2 regions of the Pseudoalteromonas sp. APC 3358 genome follow, and region 2 is predicted to be linked to the other one. Evidence: predicted binding sites of a transcription regulator. Region 2 holds the regulator's gene; the other holds the start of a gene.
What was found. Region 2 encodes FliA, which starts transcription of late flagellar genes. Its sites were predicted from a motif close to CTAAAGNTNNNNNNNNNNNNGCCGATA; they were not measured.
Positions count from the first base shown of each region.

Region 1: QL995_RS20955 (DUF5610 domain-containing protein) is a predicted target of FliA. The motif match lies at 1,754-1,780, and genes of this name have one in related genera.

Region 1 covers NZ_JASDCE010000022.1:22,121-25,547, reverse strand. Annotated here, with positions in the region: gene murI (glutamate racemase) at 1-519, opposite strand, end outside; gene QL995_RS20955 (DUF5610 domain-containing protein) at 585-1,724, opposite strand; gene trmA (tRNA (uridine(54)-C5)-methyltransferase TrmA) at 1,887-2,984, shown strand; gene QL995_RS20945 (thiol:disulfide interchange protein DsbA/DsbL) at 3,051-3,427, opposite strand, start outside.
Region 2 covers NZ_JASDCE010000002.1:487,668-491,094, reverse strand. Annotated here, with positions in the region: gene QL995_RS04820 (chemotaxis protein CheA) at 1-593, opposite strand, end outside; gene QL995_RS04815 (protein phosphatase CheZ) at 609-1,382, opposite strand; gene cheY (chemotaxis response regulator CheY) at 1,400-1,783, opposite strand; gene QL995_RS04805 (RNA polymerase sigma factor FliA) at 1,824-2,534, opposite strand; gene QL995_RS04800 (MinD/ParA family protein) at 2,561-3,421, opposite strand; gene flhF (flagellar biosynthesis protein FlhF) at 3,414-3,427, opposite strand, start outside.

The DNA of each region.
Region 1 (3,427 bases), on a different contig from region 2:
ATGTAGGTCATCAAGCACTTGATGCAACTTGTTTGTATCCAAAGACTCTGTAAAAAAGTATTGCTCAGCTAAAGTTACTAACTCCACACTGCTATATAGATTAACGGTTACATTACGTGCATGCTCAGTAATTAATGTTTTAGTGTATGAACTGGCGACCGTTGCCGGTGTGGCTAATAAGCCAATATGATTTGAACGTGTTAACTCTGCCGCAGGCTTTATTGCTGGCACAACACCTACTATAGGAATATCTGTCATTTGGCGAACAGCACTAAGTGCAGATGTAGAAGCGGTATTACACGCTATTACAATTAAATCAACATTAAGCGTATTAGCTTTGATGAAATGAATAAGTGAGCATAATCGGTTAATGATTGTTTTTTGGGATTGAGCACCATAAGGTAGTAATGCATTATCCATAAAATAACTGTACTGAGCATTGGGGATACTTTGCTTTATATGCTCAAGTACAGTAGTTCCACCAATACCTGAATCAAAGACCATTATATGCGCTGACAAACTACCGTTCCCACTTTACTTTAAGAACGGCAGTTTGCCATGAGGTATTTATAAAAGAAAGTAGTTTAACTTTGCGTGGTTTCTAAATCAGCAAGCTCGTCGGCTGCCGAATTTAACTGATTAAGGTTTTCGAACATAGACTTTGTGTAATCCACTAACTTATCTATTTGCTCCTGATCTTGATTTAACCATTGGAGAATGCCAGCTAGCTGATTTTGTAATCCAAGCTCACCCGCTTTTTCAAAAGCATTTTTAAGGTCATCATTAAAAGGAGCTAAACCCTCCGCTACTTGTTTTTCTGGTGCTGGTCTATATTCTTCATAGCTTTTAACTGTTGCTATTGTTTTTGTTTGGCGTAAATCCATAGAAAAAGCCACCAGCTGATCGCTGTCTAAACTCAGCTCTTGCGCTTGTTCAAATGCTTCATCTAAATCACCACCAAAAAAGGTTTTACTTAAATCTTGTAAGTCTTCCATCATTGCATTAATAGCTTCTTGCTCTTGCTCATTTAAGTCACCATTAACCGACATCGAAAATGATACCTGTCGAGATTGCGATGATGAGCTTGCAAACGACTCGCTATTACTGTTTTGCTGATAGCCACTTGCCGACTGAGATTCAAATGCATCTGCAAAGCTAATACTTACCTCGTCACCCTCTGCGGTGGTAAATTTATACTCTGCATTACTCGTCATACTGACATATTGAGCCTGGCTTATATTTACGCTGGCAGGTTGTGGGTTAAATAACGACTCTTCAAACTTATCGAGCCCATTGTAAATTCCCTCTTTGGACTTATTAATCCCCTCTTCCATGTCATCATTAAATACACCTGTACCTTTGAGTTCATCAACAGCGTCGTCAATCCCTATTTGGACTCCTTTGCGCGCGTCGCCTAACATATCTTTGAGCTTTTCGTCATCAGCGCCATTAGCTTTTGCTTTATTAACAGCACTACTCACAAAATCGAGTACGTTTTTTACTATTTCATCAAAATCAAATAGTGGTTTATCTGCTTTTTTTTCTGCGATAGGCAATCCAAGCTGCTCAGCCATTTTATCGCCAAGCACCTTTGCGGCCAACTCTCGGCCTCGTTGTTGATAGCTATCTTGAGGAGACGTAATTGTAGGTTGCTGTATATCAGCTTTATTATTGAATTTATTGATGTTGTTGTTTGGCGTAAAGCCATAATTACCTATTTTCATGATTCGTCTCCTAAGCGTGCGTAGTTTATTATCGGCTATAACAATAAAAACTAAAGTACAATGTTCAATAAAACAGCATAAATGCTAGCCAAAACTAGACAAATACGCAGCGCTCCCTACAATAGCGCCGATAAACAGATCTTAGATAAGGTAGTAGCGTTAATGGCAGTTATTAAAATAGATACCACACAGTACCAAACGCAGTTAAGTGAAAAAGAGCAGCGTATTAGTGCACAGTTCCAACGTTTTGGTGTGGAGCAACTAGAAGTATTTAGCTCAGAGCCAACTAACTACCGCCAACGTGCTGAATTTAGAGTATGGCACGACGGTGACGATCTGTTTCACATTATGTTTGATCAACAAACAAAAGAAAAAATCCGTGTTGATACATTTGATCCAGCAGCGCCTCTAGTTGGTGAAATAATGCAGGTGATGATTGAGCATCTTAAGCCTTGTGAAATATTACGTCGTAAGTTATTTCAAATCGATTACCTATCCACGCTAAGCGGTGAAATTTTAGTAAGCTTGCTTTATCACAAACCACTGGATGATGAATGGTTAAGTGAAATTAAAGCACTGAAAGAAAAGCTTAGCAGTAAATACAAAATTGACTTTATAGGCCGAGCTCGCAAACAAAAAGAAGTACTAGGTGATGACTTTGTAACTGAACGTTTAACAGTTAATGGTCAAGAGCTTATATACCAACAAGTAGAAAATAGCTTTACTCAGCCTAATGCAAAAGTAAATATTAATATGCTGGAGTGGGCACAAGATTTATGTAAACCACTTAAAAATGATTTACTAGAACTGTATTGTGGTAACGGTAACTTTTCAATTGCATTAGCGGGCTGTTTTAATAAAGTATTAGCGACGGAAATATCAAAATCATCTGTTCACTCTGCTCAATACAATATTGCTAAAAATAACGTAGAGAACTTAGATATTATTCGTATGTCTAGTGAAGAGTTTACTCAAGCAATGAATGGCGAGCGTACTTTCTCTCGTTTAGATGGTATTGACCTTAAAAGCTATGACTGCCAAACCATATTAGTTGATCCACCACGCGCGGGCATGGATGAATTAACGTGTGACTTAGTGGCTAATTACGAAAACATAATTTATATATCGTGTAATCCTGAAACCCTTGAGCGTGACCTTGATCACTTAACACGTACGCACAACGTTAAGCGCTTTGCTATATTTGATCAGTTCCCATATACACATCACATTGAGTCGGGTGTTTTCTTGCAGCGCAAATAAATACGCTCAGTAAACGTTACCCATAAAAAAAGCTCCTTGTAGGAGCTTTTTTAGTTTTAGCTAAACTTACTTGTTAGCTAAGTAATTAATCAGTTTGCTAATATCTTCTGGTTCAGTAATACCCGACTCACGACCTAGGTTTAATTTATACTTACCATTTACAATAAATGTAGGTACGCCACGTAGTGCGCCTTTTTCTTTAAAGTAGTCTTGATCACGTTTCATTTTAGAGCTCAGCGTACGTACCGAGAAGCTTTTAAACAGCTTATCAAACTTATCGCCATCAACGCCCTGCGCTACAAATATATCTTTTACATCTGCAAGCTCATTAAAACTAGCGCGCTTTGTATGAATATGATTAAAGATTGCAGAGACAATTTTATCTTTTTGCGGAAGCACTTCTGCAGTAGCGAGTGCTTGGCTCATCATCTGTTGGTTTTCTG
Region 2 (3,427 bases):
CCTTTACCGTGTAGTTCATCAAGTAAGTTTTCAAATTCATCTTCAGTGATTTCGTTTATTTCAGCATCACTAACCGAAGGAGTTCCGCTAAACATTTCATCAAATGCAAATGGATCTTCCTCATCAGCTATTGGCGTATCAACTACTTCATCAAGAGGTTGTTCAACGTCAGTTTCTGAAGCGACTCCGTTAAGCTCGGCTTCTGTTGGAGGTAGGCCCAAAATGTGGAGGGTTTGAAGTAACTCAGGATCTGCTGGTTCTGGCTTATCCCTATTTTGGATAGTCGCGAACATTTCATTAATGGTGTCGAGCGCTTGTAAAATAACATCCATTAACTCTGAATTGACCGTTCGCACGCCTTGACGTAGTAAATCAAATACGTTTTCAGCGCCGTGGCAAGCATCAACAAGTTCTGTCATAGCTAAAAAGCCTGCACCACCTTTTACAGTGTGAAAGCCTCTAAATATGGCATTTAGTAACTCGGTATCTTCTGGATTATTTTCCAGTTCAACTAACTGTTCAGATAAAAGCTCTAGGATTTCTCCTGCCTCTACAAGAAAGTCTTGTAAAATATCTTCATCGACTTCAAACATGCAGTTACTCTCCTCTTAGAAGCCCAAACTTGATAAAAGATCATCGACTTCATCTTGATCAGACACAACATCATTACGCGATTCTTTATCAATAATAGGGCCTTCAGGACCTGCTAAAGTTTGTGTGGCAACTGGTTCTTTTGTTTTTTGTTGTTCTAGTTTATTCGCTGTGTTGTCACTGTCATCTTGTTCAGCAAACGCTGTTAAAAGATGAAGTAAGCTTTCTTCTACTTCTCTAACAAGTTCTATAACACGGCGAATAACTTGACCTGTTAAGTCTTGATAGTCTTGAGCCATTAGTACATTTGTCATTAAGCTTTGAAGCTCATCCGTTTTATGATGAGAGTTATTCATAAACTTATCGATACTATGGCAAAGTTGTTTAAACTCACCAAGCTCAATCTCCCGGCTCATTAAACGATCCCATGTCGGTTTGATATGAGATATTTCATCTGCAAGTTGCTGAGCTATAGGTAAACTAGCCTCAACAGCATCCATTGTTTTATTAGCCGCATTTTCTGTCATTTCTATAACATAATTAAGCCGCTTTTTAGCATCTGGAATCGCATCTGTCGTTATGTTAGTTAAGCGAGTATCAAGCTCAAAGCTTTTAAGTGCTTCGTGCAGTTGACGAGTCAACTTCCCAACTTCAGCAAATAATTTAGACTGCTCTTGCGAAGCTGTCTCTAAAATCAACTGATTAGCTTTATCTTGCTCATCGTTTTCTAAATAAATGACGAGTTGACGAGCTTGTTCTAACGTTATTTGAGGCGCAGCTGGTGCTGACATAAGCCTCTCCCCCATCATTAGCCTAAGCGTTCAAATACTTTTTCTAATTTAGTTTTTAATGTTCCAGCCGTAAATGGCTTAACAATATAACCATTAACGCCAGCTTGCGCTGCAGCAATTATTTGTTCTTTTTTAGCTTCTGCCGTTACCATCAATACAGGGATATGTTTCAACTTATCATCTGCACGAATTGCTCTTAAAAGGTCAATACCTTGCATTCCCGGCATATTCCAATCTGTAACCACAAAATCAAATACTTGATTTTGTAACATAGGCAAAGCTGTAGACCCGTCATCAGCTTCTTGAACATTAGTGAAACCTAAGTCACGTAATAGGTTTTTTATAATTCGTCTCATCGTTGAAAAATCATCAACTACAAGAATTTTCATGTTTTTATCCAAAACATCCCCCAGTGAGGTATTAACCTTAGTTTACTTACTACTAGTTTATCCAGTCATTGATTTTAGCTTTTAGCTTAATCATCGCCTGACCATGTATCTGACTTACACGCGATTCGCTTACATCGAGTATATGTCCTATTTCTTTTAAATTCATTTCATCGTTATAGTATAAAGAAAGTACCATTGCATCACGCTCTGGTAATGACTTTATTGCATTTAGCAAAGACTCATTAAACCGATCATTTTTAACATTATTAAAAGGTTTGTCTAGCGCTAAATCTTGGCCTACGGGAGTAATAACATCCTCATCTACACCAAGGTCTTCTATGCCTAATACTTTACTGGTATTAACATCATTTAAAATATGATGGTACTCATTGAGTGAAATTTCAAGTTTTTCAGCAACTTCTGTATCTGTTGGTTCGCGATTCAGACTGCTTTCGAGCCCAGTAATTGCTTCTGCAACTTGTCGGCTTTTACGGTGTACTGAACGAGGAGCCCAATCACCACGACGCATTTCATCAAGCATAGCCCCGCGAATACGAATACCGGCGAAGGTTTCAAAGCTTGCGCCTTTTGTTGCATCAAAGTTTTTTGAAGCTTCTATTAAACCTATCATTCCTGATTGAATTAAATCATCAAGCTGAACGCTAGGTGGTAATCGAGCAATTAGATGACATGCCACTTTTTTAACAAGTGATGCATGTTTCTCAACAATCACATTTAAGTTTTGTGTTGATTGATATCCCATAGCTCTATTCACCAATGTTGTCATAATTAGCCGTTTACTAGTTTCTCAATGAAAAACTCTAAATGCCCAGATGGTTGATTTGGTATTGGCCATTTAACTGCTTTTGTCGCCAGCGCTTTAAACGCGAGAGCGGCTGGCGAACTTGGAAAGAGCTCAACAATCACCTTTTGGCGACGTGTTGCTTTGCGCATATTTTCGTCATAAGGAACCGTTGCTACTAGCTCCATTGAAACATCTAAAAAGCGATCGGTAACTTTAGATAGTTTTGCAAACAATTCAGTGCCTTCACGCATACTGCGGACCATATTGGCAACAATTTTGAACTTATAAACACCGTGCTCGCGGCTTAATACTTTAATAAGTGCGTAAGCATCGGTTATTGATGTTGGTTCATCGCACACTACAACCATTACATCTTGTGCTGCTCGTGAGAAGCTTAGCACCATGTCTGAAATACCAGCGGCTGTATCTACAATTAAAATATCAAATTCGGTATTCAATTCGCTAAATGCACGAATTAGCCCGGCATGCTCAGATGGCGATAATTCAACCATACTTTGCGAGCCCGATGTAGCGGGTACAATTTTAATACCAGCAGGCCCTTCAACTAAAATCTCGTCAAGCTCACATTCACCTGACAAAACGTGTGATAAATTGCGCTCTACACGTAAACCAAGCATCACATCACAGTTTGCTAAACCTAAGTCAGCATCCAGCACTAATACTCTATTACCTTGTTGCCCTAGTGCAATAGCGGTATTTAGAGAAACATTTGTTTTCCCCACCCCACCTTTACCACCGGTTACAGCGATAACTTTTACGCCGTTGTTATTGTTTTGACTCATTTTGCGCAGGCCGCTTGCTTGATCTAATACTGTGTTAATCATACATCC